Regions from separate parts of the Ideonella alba genome, predicted to be linked through region 4. Evidence: predicted binding sites of a transcription regulator. Region 4 holds the regulator's gene; each other region holds the start of a gene.
The links. The regulator LexA, encoded in region 4, represses DNA repair genes until DNA is damaged. The targets are predictions, from matches to a motif close to ACTGTATNNNNATACAGT.

Region 1 (3,512 bases), on a different contig from region 4:
GCGGCGCCGTCCAGCGGCCGCAGCAGGTCCTCGGCGGCCTGCAGCGCGGCCACGGCGGTGGCCGTCTGGCCGCGGCCGCGGCTGCTGTCGACCTCGCCCAGCACCAGCAGCGCCTGTGCGCGGTGCAGGCGGTCCAGTGGGGCCTCGTCGGCGCCGGGCTGTTCGGCCAGCACGGTCAGGCTGCGCTCGCCCAGGCCGGCCAGGATGTCCAGCCGGCCCAGCGGGCGCAGGCGGTCGGCCAGCTCGCCCAGCATGAAGCTGCTCAGCTGCTGGCTCTGCGCCTCGCGGGTGCGGGCCAGGGCGGCGGCTTGCTCGGCGCGCTGCCATTGCCACAGGCTCAGACCCAGGCCCAGCGCCAGCGACAGGCCGACCGGGCCCACGCTGGCCGCCAGCAGCGCATGGCGGCGCAGCCACAGGCCGCTGCGGTGGCGCCAGTGGCCGCGGCGCGCGCTGACCGGGCGGTGCGCGGCCCAGTGGTCCAGGTCGTCGATCAGCGCCCGCACGCCGGTGTAGCGCTCCGCCGGGTCCTTGCGCAGCGCCTTGTCGATCACCGCGGCCAGATCGCCATTGGCCCGCCAGCCATCGGGTGCGGCGCCCGGGCCTTCGGGGTCGGGCGTCACGGCGCCCAGGCGGTGCGGCGGGTCTTCCAGCACCGCCATCTCCATCACCGGGCGCGGCTGGCGGCGCTGGCTGAAGGGCAGGGCCCCGGTGACCAGCTCGAACAGGATCACGCCCAGCGAGAACACATCGGCCGCGACCCCCACCGACAGGCCGATGATCTGCTCGGGCGCGGCGTAGCCCACGGTCAGGCCGCGGCCGGTGCTGCGCGTGAGCTCGCCCGGCTCGGCGGGATCGTCCAGCAGGGCGGCGATGCCGAAGTCCAGCAGCTTGGGCTGGCCTTCGTCGGTGATCATCACGTTGCCGGGCTTCAGGTCGCGGTGCACGATCAGCTGCGCATGCGCGGCCTCCACCGCCTCGGCGATGCGCCCCAGCAGGGCCACGCGCTGGGCCAGCGACGGGCGATGCTGGCGCACCCAGTCGCTCAGCGTGCGGCCCGGCACCAGCTCCAGCACCAGGTAGACCTGGCCCTGGGCCTCGCCGGCATCCAGCAGCCGGGCGATGGCGGGGTGGTTCAGCCGGGCCAGTGCATGGCGTTCGCGGGCGAAGCGGGCGCTCAGGCCGGGGCCGGCGCGGTCGCTGCGCAGCAGCTTGATCGCCGCCGCGCCCTGGTACAGGCCGTCCACGCGCGTGGCGCGCCAGACCTGGCCCATGCCGCCTTCGCCGATCTTCTCCTCCAGCCGCCAGGGGCCCAGGGTCTGGCCCGGCTGGGTGGACAGCTGGGGTTCTGCCAGCGCGGGCGCCAGCCACTGCTGGAAGGCGGCGGCAGGGGCCGAATCGGGCTGGGTGCGCAGGCCCTGGAACAGGCTGCGCAGCGCGTCGGCCAGGCCGGGCTCACGGGCGCACAGTGCGTCCAGCCAGGCGGCGCGCTGGTCCTCGGGCAGGTCCAGCGCCTCATCCAGCAGGGCGGACAGGCGCTGCCAGTGCGGAGGATCGATCATCAGCGCGGAATGCCGGGTGGGGCCATGGCCAGGGGGGCGTGCCAGGAGACAGACGACATTCGCCGCGTCCGTGCGACAGCCCGCGCAGCATAGCCGCCCGGTTGGCGGGCGCCCGTCAGGGGCTGTGCGGGCTGTGGATGTATCCAGTATGCTGTCCACCGATGTCGGCCAGCACTCCCGCCCTGAACCCCGCCCAGCAGGCTGCCGTGGACCACGGCGACGCACCGCTGCTGGTGATCGCCGGCGCCGGCTCGGGCAAGACGATGACGCTGGCCGCGCGCCTGGCGCGGCTGGTGCAGGACGGGGCCGATCCGCAGCGCATCCTGCTGCTGAGCTTCTCGCGCCGCGCCGCGCAGGAACTGGCCCGGCGCGCCGGCCGCCTGCTGCACCAGGCGCTGGGCCTGCCGCCCACCGCGCGCGCCCCGCTGCTGCCCTGGGCCGGCACCTTCCACGGCATCGGCGCGCGGCTGCTGCGTGAGCACGCCGACGCCATCGGCCTGCCGCCGACCTTCAGCATCATCGACCGCGGTGACGCCGAGGACCTGATGGGCCAGTGCCGCCAGCAGACCGGCGTGGCCGACCACACGACCGAGCGTTTTCCGCTGAAGGGCACCTGCCTGGCGATCTACTCGCGCGCGGTGAACAGCCGCGAGCCGCTGGACGCGCTGCTGCGCGAACACTGGCCCTGGTGCGTGGCGCACGAGGCCGCGCTGCGCCGCCTGTTTGGCGCCTATGTCGCCGCCAAGCTGGACCAGCAGACGCTGGACTACGACGACCTGCTGCTGTGGTGGCTGGAGATGCTGCAGGCCAGCCCCGAGATCGCCGCCGCGCTGGAGGCGCGCTTCACGCATGTGCTGGTCGACGAGTACCAGGACACCAACCGGCTGCAGGAAGCCATCCTGCGCGCCCTCAAGCCGCAGGGCCAGGGCCTGACGGTGGTGGGCGATGACGCGCAGGCGATCTACGGCTTCCGCGCCGCCGAGGTGCGCAACATCCTGGACTTCCCCGCCCGCTTCACGCCGCCCGCGCAGGTGGTGACGCTGGCCGAGAACTACCGCAGCACCCAGCCGCTGCTGGACGCCAGCAACGCGGTGATCGCGCTCGCCCCCGAGCGTTTCGCCAAGACGCTCTTCAGCACCCGCGCCAGCAGCGAAAAGCCACTGCTGGTGGCGGTGGACGACGAAGCCGCGCAGGCCCGCTGGGTGGCCGACGAGGTGCTGCGCCTGCGCGAAGGCGGCCTGAAGCTCAAGAGCCAGGCGGTGCTGTTTCGCACCGGCAGCCACAGCGCCGCCCTCGAGCTGGAGCTGGCGCGCCGGCGCATCCCCTTCGTCAAGTTCGGCGGCCTGAAGTTTCTGGAGGCGGCCCACGTCAAGGACCTGCTGGCGCTGCTGCGCTGGATCGACAACCCGCGCAGCCGGCTGGCGGGCTTTCGGCTGCTGACGCTGCTGCCCGGCATCGGCCCGGGCCGCGCCGCGGCGCTGCTGGACGCGATGGACGCTTCACCCGAACCCTGGGCCGCCCTGGCCGCCGCGCGCGTGCCCAGCGCCGCGCGTGCCGACCTGGCCGCCTTCGCCACGCTGTGCCAGACCCTGCGCAGCGGCCAGCGCGGCTGGCCCGACGAACTGGCGCTGGCGATCGACTGGTACCTGCCGCAGCTCGAGCGCCTGCACGAGGAAGACGCCGCGGTGCGCGCGCTGGACCTGCAGCAACTGCTGCAGCTGGCCGCCGGCCACGCCAGCCGCGAGCGCTTCGTGACGGAGCTGACACTGGACCCACCCGAAGCCACCAGCGACGAAAGCGGCCCGCCGCTGAAGGACGAGGACTACCTGATCCTCTCCACGCTGCACTCGGCCAAGGGCCAGGAGTGGCAGGCGGTGTACCTGCTGAATATGGTCGACGGCTGCCTGCCGTCCGACCTGTCCACCGGCAGCGCCCAGCAGCTGGAGGAAGAGC
Region 2 (3,512 bases), on a different contig from region 4:
GCCAGGTCAGCAGGCTGCCGCGGTCGATCGACTTGCCAGGCACCCGCACGCGCGAGTCGCCCCGCTCGCGCAGCAGTGGCTCGAAGCGCGTGTCCAGCGGCTGCTGGGCCAGGTGGGCCACACCGTGGCCATCGACGTAGCCGTACAGCGGCGTCTGGGCCGAGGCCGCCAGTGGGCCCAGCAGCCACGCGGCGCCCAGCAGCGCCCCGGCCAGCCGGGCGCAGCGCTCAGACGTCGATCTCGACGCTGTCACCGTGGATCTCCATCAGCTCGCGCCGCGACGCGGCCTCGCCCTTGCCCATCAACCGACCGAAGGCCTCGACGGTGGCGGTGAAGCCGATCGCACCGTAACCCACCTGCAGCAGGCGGCGGGTGTCGGGGTTCAGCGTGGTTTCCCACAGCTGTTCGGCGCTCATTTCGCCCAGGCCCTTGAATCGGCTGATGCTCCAGCTGCCCTCGCGGGCGCCTTCCTTGCGCAGCTTGTCCAGCGCCGCCTCCTGCTCGCCCTCGTCCAGCGCATACAGCTTGGCCGCGGGCTTCTTGCCGCGCGCCGGGGCGTCGATACGGAACAGCGGCGGCTTGGCCACGTACACATGGCCGGCCTCGACCAGCTTTGGGAAATGGCGGAAGAACAGCGTCAGCAGCAGCACCTGGATGTGCGAACCGTCGACATCGGCGTCCGAGAGGATGCAGACCTTGCCATAACGCAGGCCGGAGAGGTCCGGCGTGTCGTTGGGCCCATGCGGGTCGACGCCGATGGCCACCGAGATGTCGTGGATCTCGTTGTTCTTGAACAGCAGGTCGCGCTCCACCTCCCAGGCATTGAGCACCTTGCCGCGCAGCGGCAGGATGGCCTGGGTCTCCTTGTCGCGGCCCATCTTGGCGCTGCCGCCAGCCGAGTCGCCCTCAACCAGGAACAGCTCGTTGAGCGCGATGTCGCGGTTCTCGCAGTCGGTGAGCTTGCCGGGCAGCACGGCCACGCCGGAGCCCTTGCGCTTTTCCACCTTCTGGCTGGCGCGCTGGCGGGTCTGGGCCTGCTTGATGACCAGCTCGGCCAGCTTGCGGCCGTGCTCGACATGCTGGCTCAGCCACAGCTCCAGCGCCGGGCGCACGTAGGCGGACACCAGACGCAGCGCGTCGCGGCTGTTCAGGCGCTCCTTGGTCTGGCCCTGGAACTGCGGGTCCAGCACCTTGGCGCTGAGCACGAAGCTGGCGCGGCCGAAGATGTCCTCGGGCATCAGCTTGACGCCCTTGGGCAGCAGCGAGTGCATCTCGATGAAGCCCTTGATGGCGGTGAACAGACCGTCCTTCAGCCCGGCCTCATGGGTGCCACCGGCGACCGTGGGGATCAGGTTGACATAGCTCTCGCGCAGCAGCGCGCCATCCTCGGTGAAGGCCACGCACCAGGCGGCGCCCTCGCCTTCGGCGAAGTTCTCGTCCTCGTTGGCGCCGGCGTAGTGCGCGCCCTCGAACAGCGGGATCAGCGGGTCGGCCGGCAGCGCCTGCTGCAGGTAGTCGCGCAGGCCGCCCTTGTAGAGCCAGGTCTGGGTGTCGCCGGTCTTCTCGGTGGTGAGCGTGACCGTCACCCCGGGCATCAGCACCGCCTTGCTGCGCAGCAGGTGGGTCAGCTCGCTGCGCGGCAGTTCGGCGCTCTCGAAGTACTTGGCGTCGGGCCAGACGCGTACCGAGGTGCCCTTCTTGCGCTCACCGGCCTGCGCGGCGCGCACCACCAGCGGCTCGACCACGTCGCCGCCCGAGAAGGCCAGCTGGGCCGCCTGGCCATCGCGCCAGACCGCCACCTGCAGCCGCTTCGCGAGCGCGTTGGTGACACTGACGCCCACGCCATGCAGGCCGCCCGAGAAGCTGTAGGCACCGCCGGCGCCCTTGTCGAACTTGCCGCCAGCATGCAACCGGGTGAAGACGATCTCCACCACCGGCACCTGCTCTTCAGGGTGCAGGCCGAAGGGGATGCCCCGGCCGTCATCGTCGACGCTGACCGAGCCGTCGGTGTGCAAGGTCACCGCGATGCGCTTGCCGAAGCCGGCCAGCGCCTCGTCGGCGGCGTTGTCGATGACTTCCTGGATGATGTGCAGCGGGTTGTCGGTCCGGGTGTACATGCCCGGGCGCTGCTTGACGGGCTCGAGGCCCTTGAGGACGCGGATCGAGGCCTCGCCATACTCGGGCGAAGGGGAAGCGGAACGGGTGGCCATGCGGGAAATTGTAGGCAGCAGCCTGCCGTCGCCATCGACGGAACAGACGGCCTGGATGTGCATACAGTCTACCTCCCCAGGCTGTCACGCAGGCGACAGCAATACCCTGCTGTGCATCGCCGGGCGCGCCGCTGGGCTACAGTGCCTGGATGAGCACCGCCGCCGACCGCCGCCCCTTGTCCATGACCCAGGTGCTGCTGTGCGGCGCGCTGATCGTGACACTGTCGATGGGCATCCGCCACGGCTTCGGGCTGTGGCTGCAGCCGATCACCATGGACCGCGGCTGGACGCGCGAGACCTTCTCGTTCGCGCTGGCGGTGCAGAACATCGCCTGGGGCGCCGCCGGTCCGTTCGCCGGCGCGCTGGCCGACCGCTTCGGGGCCTTCCGGGTGCTGCTGGTCGGCGCCCTGCTCTATGCACTGGGCCTGGTGCTGATGGCGCTGGCCACCTCGGGCCTGGCCTTCACCGGGGCCACCGGGCTGCTGATCGGCATCGCCCAGTCCGGCACCACCTACGCCGTGGTCTACGGCGTGATCGGCCGCAACGTCGCCCCCGAGAAGCGCTCCTGGGCGATGGGCGTGGCCGCGGCAGCGGGTTCCTTCGGCCAGTTCATGATGGTGCCGGTGGAGAGCTGGCTGATCGCCACCTGGGGCTGGCAGAGCGCGCTGTTCGTGCTGGGCTGCGCCGCGCTGGCGATCATGCCGCTGGCGCTGGGCCTGAAGGAGCCTGGCCTGGCCGGCGGGGCCGCGCGGCCGCAGCAGAGCATTGGTGCCGCGCTGCGCGAGGCCTTCGGCCATGGCAGCTTCCGCTGGCTGACCGCCGGGTATTTCGTCTGCGGTTTCCAGGTGGTGTTCATCGGCGTGCACATGCCCAGCTACCTGCGCGACCAGGGCATGGACCCCTCGGTGGCCACCACGGCGCTGGCGCTGATCGGCCTGTTCAACGTCTTCGGCACCTACGGCGCCGGTGTGCTGGGCCAGCGCTTCCCCAAGCGCCACATCCTCTCGGCGATCTACCTGCTGCGCTCGGCGGTGATCGTGATCTTTCTGGCCGCTCCGCTGACGCCGATGAGCGTCTACCTGTTCGCCGCGACGATGGGCGTGCTGTGGCTGTCCACCGTGCCGCCGACCAACGCGATCGTGGCCCAGGTCTACGGCGTGCAGTACATGTCTATGCTGGGAGGCGTGGTGTTCTTCAGCCACCAGGTGGGCTCGTTCCTGGGCGTGTGGCTGGGCGGCTGGATATACGACCGCGCCGGCAGCTACACGCCGGTGTGGTGGATCGCGGTGGCGCTGGGCATCT
Region 3 (3,512 bases), on a different contig from region 4:
GGATCAGCGCCGGCGCAAAGCCCCGGGCCGCCAGGAAACGCATCTGGCGCGCCCGCTCGGCAGGGTCGGTGGCGGGCTCGCCGAAGCGCTTGCGCCAGACCTCGCGGGCGCGCTCGGCCTCGGTGTCCTTCAGGGCCTGCTGGGTGTCGGCATCGAGCTCGACGCCGTGGCGGGCCAGCTCCTGGCGGATGCGCGCCTGCCCCAGCTTGGGCGCGCGGGCATGGACGCGTGATTCGACGAAGCGCGCGTCGCTCTGGTGGCGGCGTTCGGCCAGCCAGTCGAGCACGGTGTCGACCTCGGCGGCCAGGGCCTCGGGATCGGGTTCGGCGGGGGTGGGTGGCTCGGCAGCGCCGTCGAAGAAGGCCTGCAGTGGATCGGCGGCCCCCCCCAGGGGGTCGGTGGCCGCCCAGAGCGCGCGCTTGCGCGCCTGGGCGAGCAGGCGGCCGCGCAACTCCTGGCGGCTGTACTCACGCCGTGCCAGCAGCGACAGCGCGTAGGCCTTCAGGCCCAGGGGCTCGCGGGCCATGCCGACCGCGCCGGGCGGGGATTACTCGGTGGCCACAGGCGCGGGCAGCAGACGCACGCCCAGCGCCTCGCGAACCTTGTTCTCGATCTCATGGGCGAGGTCGGGGTTCTCCTTCAGGAACTCGCGGGCGTTGTCCTTGCCCTGGCCGATCTTCTCGCCGTTGTACGAGTACCAGGAGCCGGACTTCTCGACGATGCGGGCATTGACGCCCAGGTCGATGATCTCGCCCTCGCGGCTGACGCCTTCGCCATAGAGGATGTCGAACTCGGCCTCCTTGAACGGCGGCGAGACCTTGTTCTTGACGACCTTGACGCGGGTCTCGTTGCCGATGACCTCGTCGCCCTTCTTGATCGAGCCGATGCGGCGGATGTCCAGGCGCACCGAGGAGTAGAACTTCAGCGCATTGCCGCCGGTGGTGGTCTCGGGGCTGCCGAACATCACGCCGATCTTCATGCGGATCTGGTTGATGAAGACCACCATGCAGTTGGACTTCTTGATGGTGGCGGTCAGCTTGCGCAGCGCCTGGCTCATCAGGCGGGCCTGCAGGCCGGGCAGCTGGTCACCCATCTCGCCTTCGATTTCGGCCTTGGGGGTGAGGGCGGCGACCGAGTCGATGATGACCAGGTCCACCGCGCCGGAGCGCACCAGGGAATCGACGATTTCCAGGGCCTGCTCGCCGGTGTCGGGTTGGCTGATCAGCAGCTCCTGCAGGTTCACGCCCAGCTTCTGGGCGTAGCCGGTGTCCAGTGCGTGCTCGGCGTCGATGAAGGCAGCGACGCCGCCGAGCTTCTGCATCTCGGCCACCACCTGCAGCGTGAGGGTGGTCTTGCCCGAGGATTCGGGGCCGTAGATCTCGACCACCCTGCCGCGCGGCAGACCGCCCACGCCCAGCGCGATGTCCAGGCCCAGCGAGCCGGTGGAGACAACCTGGATGTCCTCGACCGCCTCGCCCTCGCCCAGGCGCATGATCGAGCCCTTGCCGAACTGCTTCTCGATCTGGGCCAGCGCGGCCTGCAGGGCCTTGGCCTTTTCCGGGTTGAGGGTCTTGGTGGGCGAGTCCATGGTGATCTCCTGAGTTCGGCGCGATTATGGCAGCAAAGCTGGATATTCGTACAGTACCGGGTGAGTGTCGACAGACAGGGCCCCGGCGCCTGCCTAAAATCGGCTCACCGGCCCGCGCTGGACCATAACGAGAGCCCCGTGGAGACATGCCATGCGCATCCTGATAGCGGAAGATGACCAGGTGCTGGCCGATGGCCTGCTGCGCACGCTGCGCGGCAACGGCTACGCGGTGGACCAAGTCAGCAGCGGCACCGAGGCCGACGCGGCGCTGGCCTCCCACGAGTTCGATCTGGTGATCCTGGACCTGGGCCTGCCGCGGATGCACGGCCTGGAGGTGCTGCGCAAGCTGCGCGGCCGCGGCTCGTCGATGCCGGTGCTGATCCTCACCGCCGCCGATTCGGTCGAGCAGCGCGTCAAGGGGCTGGACCTGGGCGCCGATGACTACATGGCCAAGCCCTTCTCGCTGCAGGAGCTGGAGGCGCGGGTGCGCGCCCTCACCCGCCGCGGGCTGGGCACCGCCTCGAGCGTGATCAAGCATGGCCCGCTGACCTTCGACGCCACCGGCCGCGTGGCCTATATCAACGACCAGATGATCGAGCTCTCGGCACGCGAGATCTCGCTGCTCGAGGTGCTGCTGCAGCGCGCCGGCCGCCTGGTCAGCAAGGACCAGCTGGTGGCGCGCCTGTGCGAGTGGGGCGAAGAGGTCAGCAACAACGCGATCGAGGTCTACATCCACCGCCTGCGCAAGAAGATCGAGCAGGGCCCGATCCGCATCGCCACCGTGCGCGGCCTGGGCTACTGCCTCGAGAAGATCGCCGCGTGACCGGCGTCGCGCGCGGCTGAGCGGGCATGCGCGTCTTTCCGCCCCTGGCTGCCCCGGGCCCGGCCCCGCGCGAACAGCACTCGCTGTTCGGCGAGATCCTCGACTGGATGCTCGCCCCGCTGCTGCTGCTGTGGCCGATGAGCGTGGCACTGACCTGGCTGGTGGCCCAGAACATCGCCGCCCGGCCCTACGACCGCGACCTGGGCCAGCTGACCCGGATGATTGCCCAGCAGATGGCGGTGGAGTCGGTGGCCGCGGCGCCCAATGCGCCGCTGAAGCTGCCCGAATCGGCCGCCGCACTGCTGCGCAGCGATGATGTGGACCGCGTCTACTTCCAGGTCCTGGGGCCGCGCGGCGAGCTGTTGGCGGGTGACCGCGAACTGCCGCCGCCGGAACTTGATCGCCTGGTGGTGGGCGAGCTGGCCTTCCGCGACGAATCACTGCAGAACGAGTCGGTGCGCATCGCCGCGCTGCGTCCCGGCAGCCACCCGCGGGTGCTGCTGGTGCAGGTGGCCGAGACGCTGGACAAGCGCTCGCGCCTGGCCACCGAGATCATCAAGGGCGTGATCCTGCCGCAGTTCGTGATCCTGCCGCTGGCGGTGCTGCTGGTGTGGTTTGCGCTGGCGCGCGGCATCGCCCCGCTGAACCAGCTGCAGCAGCGCATCCGCCAGCGCGAGAGCGGCGACCTGAGCCCGATCGACGAACACGACGCGCCCGAGGAGGTGGCGCCGCTGGTGCGCTCGATCAACGACCTGCTGGCCCGGCTGGACCAGTCGATGGCCACCCACAAGCATTTCCTGGCCGACGCCGCGCACCAGCTGAAGACGCCGCTGGCCGGCCTGCGCACCCAGGCCGAGTTGGCGCAGCGGGAGATCGACGCTGGCTCCGACCCGAAGTCGGTCAAGCGCTCGCTGCAGCAGATCTCGCTGAGCAGCCAGCGCGCCGCCCACATGGTCAACCAGCTGCTGTCCATGGCGCGCGCCGAGGACCAGGAGCAGGCCCGGCGCCAGCAGGCCTACAGCCTGGTGCGCCTGGCCACCGAGACCGTGCAGGATTTCGTGCCCAAGGCCATGGACAAGCGCATCGACCTGGGCTACGAAG
Region 4 (3,512 bases):
GCCCTGATCAGCGCCCCACCAGCAGGCGCAGCAGCAGCTCCACCCGCGCCTTGGCGGGTGTGAGCGCGCCCGCCGAGGGCCAGGCGCCCTCGGGCTGGCCGACGATGCCGCCGCGCTGGCAGCGCGTGGCCCGCCAGACCTGCAGGCCCCGCTGCGCCGCGGCCTGCAGCGCCGCGTCCAGCGCGGCGTTCACCGTGCCGTTGCCGGTGCCCTCGACCACCAGGCCGCGGTAGCCCGCATCGACCAGCGCATGCACCAGCACCGGCTCGACGCCGGCATGGCTGCTGACGATGCCCACCCGCGGCCAGGCGGCCACCGAGGGCGCGATCGTCTCCAGACTCAGCGCCACGCCCCGGGGCCAGTCGCGCCAGCGCAGCACCCGGCCCTCGCGCAGGCTGGCCACCGGCGGGGCGTCGCCGCCCTCGAACGCGTCGATGCGAAACGGCTGGGTCTTGCGCACGTCGGCGGCCGCCCAGACCTCGCCCCCCACCGCCACCAGCACGCCCTGGGCGCCCGGCTCGGCGGCCAGCGTCACCGCGTCCAGCAGGTTCTGCGGGCCATCGGCCTGCAGCGACGTGGCCGGGCGCATCGACGCGGTCATCACCAAGGGCTTGACCGGCGCCAGCACGCGCTGCAGGAACCAGGCGGTCTCCTCCAGCGTGTCGGTGCCATGGGTCACCACCACACCAGCCACCTCGGGCCGCGCCAGGTGGTGGGCGGCACGGCGCGCCAGCTGCTGCCAGGTGGCGTGGTCCATGTCCTTGCTGTCGAGCTGGGCCACCTGCTCGGCCTCCAGCGTGCGGCTGGCCAGTGCCGGCACCGCCAGCAGCAGCTGGGTCACGTTGAGGCTGCCGGCCGCGTAGCCGACATTGTCGCCCGCGCCGGCGATGGTGCCGCCGGTGCCCAGGATCACGATGCGTGCCGATTCACTTTGCATTTTTCGACAGTCTGGATAAAAATACAGCCACTGGATGCAACCCCAGCCGTGCTCCGCCGGAGCCGGCCACCTCCGCCCATGCTTGAAAGTCCCAAGCTCACCGCCCGGCAGCAGCAGGTGCTCGACCTGGTGCAAAGCACCATCGAGCGCACTGGCGCCCCGCCCACGCGGGCCGAGATCGCTGCCGAACTGGGCTTCAAGTCGCCCAACGCCGCTGAAGAGCACCTGCAGGCCCTGGCCCGCAAGGGCGTGATCGAGCTGGTCGGCGGCACCTCGCGCGGCATCCGGCTGCAGTCTGCCACGCTGCGCGCGCTGAACGAGGCCCGCGGCAAGCAGTTCATGTTGCCGCTGCCCAGCCTGGCCCAGCTGACATTGCCACTGGTTGGCCGCGTCGCCGCCGGTCATCCCATCCTGGCCCAGGAACACGTGGACCAGACCTATGTGCTCGAGGCCTCGCTGTTCCCGCAGAAGCCCGACTACCTGCTGAAGGTCAAGGGCATGAGCATGCGCGATGCCGGCATCGTCGACGGCGACCTGCTGGCGGTCAAGCAGACGCGCGAGGTGCGCAATGGCCAGATCGTCGTCGCCCGGCTCGACAACGAAGTCACCGTCAAGCGCTTCCACCGGGGCCGCCAGGGCGTGGAGTTGCTGCCCGAGAACCCCGATTTCGAGCCCATCGTCGTCGGCCCCGAGCGCGAAGACTTCTCGATCGAGGGCATCGCCGTGGGCCTGGTGCGGCAGCACATGCTGATCTGATGGCCCGGCAGGCTGTACCGATGGGCACGATCAAATCCCCCAAGGCCGCCAGTGCCGCCGAGTGCGACACGCTGGAGCGCCTGCCCAATGTCGGCCCGGCGATGGCCGCCGACCTGCGTTCGCTGGGCATCCGGCACCCGTCGCAGCTGGCGGGTCGCGATGCCTATGCGCTGTACCGCGCGCTGGAGCGCCACAGCGGCAAGCGGCAGGACCCCTGCGTGCTGGACACCTTCCTCGCCATCGTCGATTTCATGAACGGCGCCGCACCGCGCCCCTGGTGGGACTACACCGCCGACCGCAAGCGCCAGTTCGGCGCGCTGCATCCGGCCTGAGCCCTCGCCCCGCCAGGGCTCACAGGCGGTCGCGCCGCCACAGCGCCGGAAACAGCCGCGGCCACACCGCTACCGCCAGCAGCGTGCCGGCGCCGCCCAGCAACACCGAGCCCACCGGTCCCAGCCAGGCCGCGGTGGCCCCCGATTCGAACTCGCCCAGTTGGTTGCTGGCGCCGATGAACACGGAGTTCACCGCTGCCACGCGGCCGCGCATCGCGTCGGGCGTCTCCATCTGCACCAGGCTCTGGCGGATCACCACGCTGACCATGTCGGCGGCACCGGCCACCGCCAGCGCCAGCATCGCCAGTGGCAGGCTGCCGGCCAGCGCAAAGGCCAGCGTGGCCAGGCCATAGACCGCCACCGACTGCAACAGGCGCTGGCCGGCGCGGCGCTGCAACGGGTGCCGGGCCAGCCACAGGCCGCAGGCCAGTGCCCCCAGGGCCGGCGCGGCGCGCAGCAGACCCAGGCCCTCAGGCCCGGTGCCCAGGATGTCGCGCGCAAAGACCGGCAGCAGCGCAGTGGCACCGCCCAGCAGCACGGCCAGCAGGTCCAGCCCCATCGCCCCCAGCAGCACCGGGTGCGCCACGATGAAGCGCAGGCCGGCGGTGAGCGCCCCGGCCTCGGCACCCACGCGCGCCGGTCGACCCTGCGGCGTGAGCCGCAGCACCGCGCCCCCGGCCAGCACCAGCAGCAGCAGCGCCAGGCCATACACCCAGGCCGCGCCAGCGCTCTGGCCTGCGGCGTAGACCAGGCCGCCCAACGCCGGCCCGCCCACAATCGAGGCCTGCAGCACGGCGCCACCGGCCGCCACCGCGCGCGGCAGGGCCTCGCCGGGCACCAGCGAGGGCAGCAAGGCCTGCTGCGACGGCATCTGCAAGGCCCGCGCGGCACCCAGCAGCGCCGAGACCGCGAAGATGCCGGCCGGCCCCAGCCAGCCGCCGGCGCTGCCAGCCGCCAGGCACGCCGCCACCACGGCCTGCAGGCCCAGGCTGGCCAGCAGCGTGTGCCGGCGGTCGTGGTGGTCCACCAGGTGACCGGCCGGCAGCGTCAGCAGCAGCGCCGGCACGAACTGCACAAGACCCACCAGGCCGAGTTGCCAGGCGCTGCGGGTGAGCTCGTACATCTGCCAGCCCAGCGCCACCATCAGCATCTGGTTGGCGGTGGTCGCGGCGGCGCGGGCCGCCAGCAGGCGTCGGAAATCAGGCAGGTCGCGCAGGCGCGGCGGTGGCGCCAACGCCAGGGGATCGGTCGCGGTCATCGGGGCGACAGCTTACGCTGCCGTGCGCACCGCCAGCACCGCCTGGTTGCGCAGGCTGCGCACCAGGCTCAGTTCAGCCTCCGACAGCCGCAGCGTGCGGCGCTGGCAGGCGCCGTACAGCAGACCGAAGCAGCGCCCCTTGAGCATCATCGGCAGCAGCACGAAGCTGCGCGGCGGCGCCTCGCGCAGCACCATGGGCAGGCGCGGGCGCAGCGAGTCGGCCCGGGCG

Region 1: KAK03_RS19585 (ATP-dependent helicase) is a predicted target of LexA. The motif match lies at 1,690-1,707, and genes of this name have one in related genera.
Region 2: KAK03_RS15630 (DNA topoisomerase IV subunit B) is a predicted target of LexA. The motif match lies at 2,261-2,278, and genes of this name have one in related genera.
Region 3: recA (recombinase RecA) is a predicted target of LexA. The motif match lies at 1,626-1,643, and genes of this name have one in related genera.

The regions. Positions count from the first base shown of each region.
Region 1 covers NZ_JAGQDD010000018.1:86,101-89,612, forward strand. Annotated here, with positions in the region: gene KAK03_RS19580 (serine/threonine-protein kinase) at 1-1,559, opposite strand, end outside; gene KAK03_RS19585 (ATP-dependent helicase) at 1,721-3,512, shown strand, end outside.
Region 2 covers NZ_JAGQDD010000012.1:36,276-39,787, reverse strand. Annotated here, with positions in the region: gene KAK03_RS15635 (lytic transglycosylase domain-containing protein) at 1-253, opposite strand, end outside; gene KAK03_RS15630 (DNA topoisomerase IV subunit B) at 228-2,210, opposite strand; gene KAK03_RS15625 (MFS transporter) at 2,360-3,512, shown strand, end outside.
Region 3 covers NZ_JAGQDD010000018.1:10,438-13,949, reverse strand. Annotated here, with positions in the region: gene KAK03_RS19250 (regulatory protein RecX) at 1-526, opposite strand, end outside; gene recA (recombinase RecA) at 548-1,588, opposite strand; gene KAK03_RS19240 (response regulator) at 1,740-2,411, shown strand; gene KAK03_RS19235 (sensor histidine kinase) at 2,438-3,512, shown strand, end outside.
Region 4 covers NZ_JAGQDD010000021.1:48,774-52,285, reverse strand. Annotated here, with positions in the region: gene KAK03_RS20790 (esterase-like activity of phytase family protein) at 1-7, shown strand, start outside; gene KAK03_RS20785 (asparaginase) at 8-937, opposite strand; gene lexA (transcriptional repressor LexA) at 1,016-1,693, shown strand; gene KAK03_RS20775 (helix-hairpin-helix domain-containing protein) at 1,714-2,025, shown strand; gene KAK03_RS20770 (MFS transporter) at 2,045-3,283, opposite strand; gene KAK03_RS20765 (protein kinase domain-containing protein) at 3,296-3,512, opposite strand, start outside.